Regions from separate parts of the Nonomuraea sp. NPDC050478 genome, predicted to be linked through region 3. Evidence: predicted binding sites of a transcription regulator. Region 3 holds the regulator's gene; each other region holds the start of a gene.

Region 1 (3,275 bases), on a different contig from region 3:
CGTCACCTTGGCCGGGTCGATGATGCCCGCCTCGAACATGTTGACGTAGTCGCCGGTGGCCGCGTTGAGGCCCTCACCCGGGGTGAGGTTGCGGACGCGCTCGACCACGACGCCGCCCTCAAGGCCGGCGTTGACCGCGATCTGCTTGAGCGGCTCCTCCAGCGCCTTGCGCACGATGGCCGCACCCGTGGCCTCGTCGCCCGGCAGCTCCAGCTTGTCGAACGCCTTGGCGCCGGCCTGCAGCAGCGCCACGCCACCGCCGGGGACGATGCCCTCCTCGACGGCCGCCTTGGCGTTGCGCACGGCGTCCTCGATGCGGTGCTTGCGCTCCTTCAGCTCGACCTCGGTGGCGGCGCCGGCCTTGATGACAGCCACGCCGCCGGCCAGCTTGGCCAGGCGCTCCTGGAGCTTCTCCCGGTCGTAGTCGGAGTCGGTGCGGTCGATCTCGGCGCGGATCTCGTTGACCCGGCCGGCGATCGCGTCGGCGTCACCGGCGCCGTCGACGATCGTGGTCTCGTCCTTGGTCACCACGACCTTGCGGGCGCGGCCCAGCAGGTCGAGGGTGGCGTTCTCCAGCTTGAGACCGACCTCCTCGGCGATGACCTGGCCGCCGGCGAGGATGGCGATGTCGGCGAGCATGGCCTTGCGGCGGTCGCCGAAGCCCGGGGCCTTGACGGCGACCGAGCGGAAGAGGCCGCGGATCTTGTTGACCACCAGGGTGGCCAGGGCCTCACCCTCGATGTCCTCGGCGATGATGAGGAGCGGCTTGCCGGACTGCACGACCTTGTCGAGCAGCGGCAGCAGGTCCTTGTTGGCCGAGATCTTCGAGTTGACGATCAGGATGTACGGGTCCTCGAGCACGGCCTCCATGCGGTCGGAGTCCGTGACGAAGTACATCGACGTCATGCCCTTGTCGAAGCGCATGCCCTCGGTGAGCTCCAGCTCCAGACCGAAGGTGTTGCTCTCCTCGACGGTGATGACGCCTTCCTTGCCGACCTTGTCCATCGCCTCGGCGATGAGCGAGCCGATCTCGGGGTCGGCGGCGGAGATGGAGGCGGTGGAGGCGATCTGCTCCTTGGTCTCCACGTCCTTGGCCAGCTTGGAGAGCTCCTCGCTGACGCGCTCCACGGCCGCCTCGATGCCCTTCTTCAGGGCCATCGGGTTGGCGCCGGCAGCGACGTTGCGCAGGCCCTCACGTACGAGCGCCTGGGCGAGCACGGTGGCGGTGGTGGTGCCGTCGCCCGCGACGTCGTCGGTCTTCTTGGCGACTTCCTTGACCAGCTCGGCGCCGATCTTCTCCCACGGGTCCTCGAGCTCGATCTCCTTGGCGATCGAGACACCGTCGTTGGTGATCGTGGGGGCGCCCCACTTCTTCTCCAGCACGACGTTGCGGCCCTTCGGGCCCAGCGTGACCTTCACCGCGTCGGCGAGCTGGTTCATCCCGCGCTCGAGACCGCGCCGGGCGTCCTCGTCAAACGCGATCATCTTGGCTGCCATTAGGCGAGACCTCCCAGATGCAGGGTGTCCTGGTGAGATCGAGCCGACGCCCGCGACGGCATGTGGGCCCACATCTCCGTTCGGCAGGCCCCATCGTCTCGATCCCCGTTGGCACTCATCAACATAGAGTGCCAACGACTGTTTAGCACTCTACCCTGTCGAGTGCAAGCTGACTCCGCACCTGGCCAGGTCAACAGATCGCCGTCGAAGGTGTCCGTACGGCGGGCCCCGGGCGGCCCGCCGTACCCCAATGTGAGGTGGCAGTCACACGCACTGCGCTGGCGTGCGAGCTGCCGGTCGCACCAGCTAGGCGACAGCGCGGACGGATTCCGCCTGCGGCCCCTTCTGGCCCTGCGTGATCTCGAACTCGACCCGTTGTCCCTGTTCGAGAGAGCGATACCCGTCCATCATGATTGCCGAGTAATGGACGAATACATCCTTACCACCGTCTACCGCGATGAAGCCGTAGCCCTTGTCCGCGTTGAACCACTTGACGGTGCCCTGCGCCACTTCCGACTCCTCTTACTGGGCTCAGGGATCTCGCCCATTCGTCTGCGAGACCCACAATCGCCATGACTTATGGGGATATCGTCTGACGATCGCACTCGACCATACCTGTGGCATGGCGGTCGGCAACAGAGTCAATCCGCAAAAGCCTTATTTCACCCCTAGCTGAGTAGTTCAAGGTTGAATTTCCCACAAAAGGGAGAAGGCGCCCACATGGGGCGCCTTCCAGACGATCGCTCCGCCGAGCGGGGGGCTCAGCCGCCCGCGACGGCCGGGATGATGGAGATCTGCGTGCCCTCAGGGGCCGGAGTGTCCAGACCTTGGGCGAATCGGACGTCCTCTTCCCCCACGTAGACGTTAACAAAACGCCGAATCTTGCCCGATTCATCCAGAATGCGGGCGCCGATCCCCGGGTAGTCGGAATCGAGCTTGGCCAGGACGTCACGGAGAGTCGCGCCCTCCCCACTCACTTCCGCGTTGCCCCCGGTGTACGTGCGCAGGATGGTAGGAATCCGCACAGAAACGCTCATGTTATGGTCTCGCCTTTCCTGATTGTCAGACAGTCGCGCGGAACGCGTCGAGGGAGGGCCGGATCACGGCCGTGGGCTGCGCGTCGGCCGCGACGGCGTCGAGCGTCTTGAGCCCGTCGCCGGTGTTGAGCACCACGGTCTCGGCCTCCGGGTCGAGCTGCCCGGTCTCGACGAGCTTCTTCAGCACACCCACCGTGACGCCGCCCGCCGTCTCGGCGAAGATGCCCTCGGTGGAGGCCAGCAGCTTGATGGCGGCCACGATCTCGGCGTCCGTCACGTCCTCGACGGCGCCGCCCGTGCGCCGGGCGATGTCGAGCACGTAAGGGCCGTCGGCGGGGTTGCCGATGGCCAGCGACTTGGCGATGGTGTCGGGCTTGACCGGCTGGACCACGTCGTGGCCGGCCTTGTAGGCGGCCGACACCGGCGAGCAGCCGAGCGCCTGCGCCCCGAAGACCTTGTAGGGCGTGTCGTCGACCAGCCCGAGCCGGATCAGCTCCTTGAAGCCCTTGTCGATCTTGGTGAGCTGGGAGCCGGACGCGATCGGGATGACGATCTGCTCAGGCAGCCGCCAGCCGAGCTGCTCGGCGATCTCGTACGCGAGCGTCTTGGAGCCCTCGGCGTAGTAGGGCCGCAGGTTGACGTTGACGAACCCCCACTTGTCGCCCATCGGGTCCCCGATCAGCTCCGAGCAGAACCGGTTGACCTCGTCGTAGGTGCCCTCGATGCCGATGAGCCTGCCGC
Region 2 (3,275 bases), on a different contig from region 3:
TTCTTGATGACGGCGTTGCCCACTCCGCGCTCCCTCAGCGCGGCCCTGAGCCGCTTCAGCGAGAACGGCAGCACGTGCTGTATTTCGTAGCGGGTGGCCCACGGGGTGTCGACCGGCTCGTCCCCCGAGATGTAGGCGATCATCGGGTCGGGCAGCCATCCGCGCACCAGCTCGGCCACCTCGCCGACGAGATGCGCCCTGACGGCCGCACCGTCCGGCTCGTACACGTACCGCCCGACCGGCCCGGTGGCCGCGCGGGCGCCGGTGGCGGTGAGCGTGTGCCCGCCCGGCAGCAGCGTCGCGCGCCGCGCCCCCTCCGGCGGGCGGCCGGTCCACAGGGTGGCCTCCTTCACCTCGCCCTTGTACGAGACCCATTCGGCCTCCGCGTCGTCCGGGATGAACTCGTACGGGATGCCCGGAGCGACCTTCACGCAGCCGACCCGCGCCCTGCCCAGCAGGCCGAGCACCACGGGCCAGGACGGCGAGTAGGCGAGCGGGTCGAACGTCCTGCCCCTGGAGGTGCGCCGGGCGGGGTCGGCGAACAGCACGTCGTAGGCCTCCGGCCGCACCTCGGCGGCGTCGCCCACCCGTACGGTCACCCGGTCGGCCACCCCGAGCGCCTCGGCGTTGGCCCTGGCCACGGCGACCGAGAGCGGGTCGGTGTCCACGGCGTCGACCGCGCAGCCGGCCCGCGCCAGCGCCAGCAGATCGCCCCCGACGCCGCAGCAGGCGTCGGCCACGCGCGGCCCGGGAGCCGCGCCCAGCCGCCGCGCCCGGTGGGCGGCCACCTCGGCCCTGGTCGCCTGCTCCAGGCCGTGCGGGGTGAAGAACATGTGCCCGGCGTCGGCGCCGAACTTGGCCTTGGCCCGCTCGCGCAGCCGGGCCTGGGTGAGCGCGGCCGAGGTGAGCGCGGCGTCCTGGGTCCTGCGCAGCCGCGTGGCGGCGGCGACGGGGTCGGCGCCGACGAGCTCCTGCGCCTCGGCCAGGGCTTCGCGGCCGCGCGGGGTCAGCAGCGCGGTGAAGGCGTCGAGATCCACGGCATACGACGGTAGCGCCCGTACGGAGTGCTTCCGGGCCAGCGTGTCGGCCCGTGAGGGGCCCGCGCGGACGTAGGCTGGAGCTCCAGGAGGCTCCGGAGTCCGGGTCGACCTCGTGAAAGCTTGCCCACGATCGCTGTGAGCAGACGAGTTCGTGTTGACTGTCAAGCCCCTCTTGCATATGTTTCCTGTTGGCACTCTCCCCGTGAGAGTGCCAACGTGCGACGAGGCAGGTCTGGCACCCGCGACGGCAGGCCCAGCTGGTCGCCTCTTCTAATCAGTCACATCTGAAGGGGAGGTCCGATCGTGACGACCGCCACCAAGGTTCCCGTTAAGCCGCTCGGCGACCGCATCGTGGTTCAGCCGCTTGAGGCAGAGCAGACCACCGCTTCCGGCCTGGTCATTCCCGACACCGCCAAGGAGAAGCCGCAGGAGGGCAAGGTCCTCGCGGTGGGCCCCGGCAACTGGGACGAGGACGGCGAGAAGCGGATTCCGCTCGACGTCAGTGAGGGCGACATCGTCCTCTACAGCAAGTACGGCGGCACCGAGGTCAAGTACGGCGGCGAGGAGTACCTCGTGCTCTCCGCCCGCGACGTTCTCGCGATCATCGAGAAGTAAGCCGGTTGTGTCGGGCCCCGGGCGCTCTAGAGCCCCGGGGCCTTCGACGCTAGGAGAGGACTTTCAGCAAAAATGGCGAAGATCCTGGAATTCAACGAGGACGCCCGCCGCGCGCTCGAGCGCGGCGTCAACGCCCTCGCGGATGCCGTGAAGGTAACCCTCGGCCCCCGCGGCCGCAACGTCGTCATCGACAAGAAGTTCGGTGCTCCGACGATCACGAACGACGGCGTGACCATCGCCCGCGAGATCGAGCTTGAGGAGCGCTACGAGAACCTCGGCGCCCAGCTCGCCAAGGAAGTGGCCACCAAGACCAACGACATCGCGGGTGACGGCACCACCACCGCGACCGTCCTGGCCCAGGCCATGGTCCGTGAGGGCCTGCGCAACGTCGCGGCCGGCGCCTCGCCGCTGTCGCTCAAGCGCGGCATCGACAAGGCCGCCAAGGAGGTCAGCGACAAGCTGCTCGCCTCCGCCCGGCCGGTCGAGGACAAGAAGGAGATCGCCAACGTCGCGACGATCTCCGCCCAGGACGCCAAGATCGGCGAGCTGATCGCCGAGGCGTTCGACAAGGTCGGCAAGGACGGCGTGCTGACCGTCGAAGAGTCCAACGCCATGGGCATGGACCTGGAGTTCACCGAGGGTCTCCAGTTCGACAAGGGCTACCTGTCGGCCTACATGGTCACCGACACCGAGCGCATGGAGGCCGTCCTGGAGGACGCCTACATCCTGCTCACCCAGGGCAAGATCTCCTCCATCGCGGACTTCCTCCCGCTGCTGGAGCAGATCGCCCAGACCAAGAAGCCGCTGCTCGTGGTCGCCGAGGACGTCGAGGGCGAGGCCCTGGCCGTCCTGGTCACCAACAAGATCCGCGGCACGTTCACCTCCGTCGCCGTCAAGGCCCCGGGCTTCGGCGACCGCCGCAAGGCGATGCTGCAGGACATGGCCATCCTCACCGGCGGCCAGGTCGTCAGCGAGGAGATCGGCCTCAAGCTGGAGAACGTCGGCCTGGAGGTGCTCGGCACCGCCCGCCGCATCGTGATCGACAAGGACAGCACCACGATCGTCGACGGCGCCGGTGACGCCGCGGCCATCGAGGACCGCGTCAAGGAGATCAAGCTCGCGATCGAGCAGTCCGACAGCGACTGGGACCGCGAGAAGCTCCAGGAGCGCCTGGCGAAGCTGGCCGGCGGCGTGTGCGTGCTGCGCGTCGGCGCCGCCACCGAGGTGGAGCTCAAGGAGAAGAAGCACCGTCTCGAGGACGCGATCTCCGCGACCCGCGCGGCCATCGAGGAGGGCATCGTCTCCGGCGGCGGCTCGGCGCTGATCCACGTCGCCAAGGAGCTCGACGACCTCGGCCTGACGGGCGACGAGGCGACCGGTGTGGCCATCGTGCGCCGCGCACTGGTCGAGCCGACCCGCTGGATCGCCGAGAACGCCGGTCTGGAGGGCTACGTCGTCACGCACAAGGTGGCGGAGCTGTCCGCCGGCAACGGCCTCAACGCCGCCACCGGCGAGTACGGCGACCTGCTCGCCCAGGGCGTCATCGACCCGGTCAAGGTCACCCGCTCGGCCGTGCAGAACGCCGCGTCGATCGCGGGGATGCTGCTGACCACCGAGGCG
Region 3 (3,275 bases):
ACGCCCGCGGGGATGCGGACCTTGATCGTGCGGCGGGTGCGGACCCGGCCGTCGCCCGAGCACTCCTGGCACGGGTGGCGGATGATGCTGCCGAAGCCACCGCACTGCGGGCACGGCCGCGTGGTCATGACCTGCCCGAGGAAGGACCGGGTGACCTGGGAGATCTCGCCGCGGCCGTTGCACATGTCGCAGGTGTCGGGGTGGGTGCCGGGCGCCGCGCCGACGCCCTGGCACACCTCGCACAGCACGGCCGTGTCGACCTGGAGCTCCCGGGTGGTGCCGAACGCGGTCTCGCGCAGGTCGAGCTCGACCCGGATCGTCGCGTTGCGGCCGCGGCGGGCGCGCGAGCGCGGGCCGCGGGCGCCGCCCGTGGCGGTGCCGAAGAACGCGTCCATGATGTCGCTGAACGGGAAGCCGGCGCCGAAGCCGCCGCCCGGCGCACCCGCCCCGGCGCCGCCGAACGGGTCGCCGCCCAGGTCGTACATCTGGCGCTTGTTCGGATCGGAGAGCACCTCGTAGGCCTGCGTGATCTCCTTGAACCGCTCCTGCGTGGCGGGGTCAGGGTTCACGTCGGGGTGCAGCTCGCGGGCCAGCCGGCGGTAGGCCTTCTTGATCTCGTCCTGACTGGCGTCACGGCGCACCCCGAGGGCGGCGTAATAGTCGCTGTTTGCCACTTATCGACCTCTTAAGATGCAGCCAGAATCTGGCTGACGTAGCGTGCCACCGCGCGCACGGCGCCCATCGTCACGGGGTAGTCCATCCTGGTGGGGCCCAGAACGCCGAGCCGGGCCAGTTGGTTGTCGCCTTGACCGTATCCCGTCGCGACGATGGACGTGCCCCGCAGTCCGGTGTAGGCGTTCTCCGATCCGATGCGCACGGTGAGGGCGGAAGGTGTGTCTGAGGAAGTCTCGCCGAGCAGGCGCATGAGCACCACCTGCTCTTCCAGCGCTTCGAGCACCTCGCGCAGGCCGACGCTGAGGTCGGCGCCGGCGAGGTTGGCCGCCCCGGCGAACACGATCTTCTCGTCGTGCCGTTCGACGAGCGTCTCCAGCAGGACGGACAGGATCGTGGCCATCGCCGGCCGCTCGTCGACCGGCAGCCGCTCGGGCAGGTCCGAGACCAGCTCGGGCACGCTGCTCAGGCCGCAGCCGTCGAGGCAGTCGTTGAGCACCCCGCGCATGTGGGCGATGCGGTGCTCCTCCACCACCTCGGGCAGCTCGACCATGCGCTGCTCGACGCGGCCCATGTTGGTGATCAGCACCAGCATGACGCGGCGGTCGTGGAGCGGCACCAGCTCGACGTGGCGCACGGTCGAGCGGTTGAGCGTCGGGTACTGCACGACGGCGACCTGGCGGGTGAGCTGCGCGAGCAGCCGCACCGTGCGCATCACCACGTCGTCGAGGTCGACCGCTCCCGCCAGGAACGTCTCGATGGCCCGGCGCTCGGCCCCCGACAGGGGCTTGACCTGGGAGAGCCTGTCGACGAACAGGCGATAGCCCTTGTCCGTCGGCACGCGCCCGGCGCTGGTGTGGGGCTGGGCGATGTAGCCCTGCTCCTCCAGCGCCGCCATGTCGTTTCTCACGGTCGCCGGCGACACCTTCAGATTGTGACGCTCGGCGAGCGCCTTGGAGCCCACCGGTTCGTTGGTCGAAACGTAGTCTTCGACAATGGCGCGTAGCACCGCGAGCTTCCGATCGTCGAGCACGTGCGCACCTCCTACCGCCGCTTTCAGGGAAACGCCAGACCTAGCACTCTGTGTTCCCGAGTGCCAAGTGTACGGGTCTCGCTCACAGGGTGCGATAACACCGTTGTCCCCGCTGCTGGCACGCGTGAACGACAAGCATCACAATTGCCGACATGAACGACAATCCACCCCAGCGGCCTGTTGATCCGCCTTCAGGGCAGGATCCTCCTTTTGGTCAGCCTTATCCCCAGGGTGAACCTTCCCCGTACGCGCCGCCACCCCCACATTCCGGCCCGAACCCGTACGGATCTCAACCCCCCGGCCCCTACGGGCCCCCGCCCCAAGCGGGTCCCGGGCCGTACGGCGGGAGTCCGTACGGTCAGCAGCAGCCCGGCTACGGGTACGGGCAGCAGCCGCAGTTCGGCGGGCCGCAGTACGGGCCGCCGGGAGCACCCTACGGACGCCAGGTGGACCCGAAGGAGCTCCGCCCGCGGCTGCGGTGGATCGCGGTCGCGTGGGGCGTGGCCGTCGCGTGCGTCGTGGCGGGCGTGGTCCTGTTCGTCACCGGCATCGTGAACACCGTCGAGGACATCGCCCCGTCCACGACGTTCGCCGCCGGCGAGACGGTCACGGTCTCGCTCGACCCCGACGACCGACCGTCCGTCTACGTCTCCACCGACGCCCGGGTGAACTACCGCTGCGAGATCTCCGGCGGGCCCGGCCAGGCGCGGCTCGTCAACGCGCCGGGCTCGCAGACGGTCACGGCCGGCAGCCGGACGTGGGAGCAGATCCTGCTGGTCAACGCGCCCGCCGCGGGCGAGTACCAGCTCACCTGCGTCATCCAGGAACAGGGTGACGTGCTGTTCGGCGTGGGCAGGGACGCGCTCTCGGCGGCCGGCGGCATCGTGGGAGGACTGGCGGCGCTGCTGCTCATCCCCGGCGTGGGCGTGCTCGGCGCGATCATCGTGACGGTGGTCGTCCTGATGCGGCGGAGCGGCCATCGCAAGCGCCTCGCGACGGCCGGGTGATTTGCTACGGTCCCCGTGTGTACGACGGCGATGTTCTAGCGGGAAACTGGCGGCGTCCCGGCAAAGGGAAGATCCCCCAAGTGGCCGCCGAACCGGACCTGGTCGTGGAGGACGCCGACAGCGGCTTCTGCGGCGCGGTGGTGGCCTGCGACAAGGAGGCGGTGACGCTGGAGGACCGCTTCGGCAAGCGGCGGCTGTTCCCGCTGGCGCCCGCCGCTTTCCTGCTGGAAGGGCGGGTCGTGACGCTGGTGCGGCCGCAGGCCGCCGCCGCCCCGCGGGGTCACAGGCGCAGCGCCTCAGGCTCGATCGCGGTCGAGGGGCTGCGGGCCAGGGTCGCGAGGGAGAGCCGCATCTACGTCGAAGGCGTGCACGACGCGGCGCTGGTGGAGAAGATCTGGGGTCACGACCTGCGGGTCGAGGGCGTGGTCGTGGAGTACCTGGAAGGCGTCGACGACCTGCCCGCGATCGTCGGCGAGTTCGGCCCCGAGCCGGGGCGCCGGCTGGGAGTGCTGGTCGACCACCTGGTGCCGGGCTCCAAGGAGAGCCGCATCGCGGCCCAGGTG

The links. The regulator HrcA, encoded in region 3, represses chaperone genes, less so after heat shock. The targets are predictions, from matches to a motif close to TTGGCACTCTCNNNNNGAGAGTGCCAA.
Region 1: the regulator HrcA is predicted to act here: its motif matches at 1,606-1,632, upstream of groL (chaperonin GroEL).
Region 2: the regulator HrcA is predicted to act here: its motif matches at 1,229-1,255, upstream of groES (co-chaperone GroES).

What each region holds. Positions count from the first base shown of each region.
Region 1 covers NZ_JBITHT010000010.1:30,254-33,528, reverse strand. Annotated here, with positions in the region: gene groL (chaperonin GroEL) at 1-1,497, opposite strand, end outside; gene ACIBF7_RS39230 (cold-shock protein) at 1,804-2,007, opposite strand; gene ACIBF7_RS39225 (MoaD/ThiS family protein) at 2,259-2,534, opposite strand; gene thrC (threonine synthase) at 2,560-3,275, opposite strand, start outside.
Region 2 covers NZ_JBITHT010000014.1:58,235-61,509, forward strand. Annotated here, with positions in the region: gene ACIBF7_RS43585 (methyltransferase domain-containing protein) at 1-1,037, opposite strand, end outside; gene groES (co-chaperone GroES) at 1,341-1,655, shown strand; gene groL (chaperonin GroEL) at 1,728-3,275, shown strand, end outside.
Region 3 covers NZ_JBITHT010000004.1:754,340-757,614, forward strand. Annotated here, with positions in the region: gene dnaJ (molecular chaperone DnaJ) at 1-674, opposite strand, end outside; gene hrcA (heat-inducible transcriptional repressor HrcA) at 686-1,705, opposite strand; gene ACIBF7_RS23460 (hypothetical protein) at 2,152-2,712, shown strand; gene ACIBF7_RS23465 (DUF3097 domain-containing protein) at 2,730-3,275, shown strand, end outside.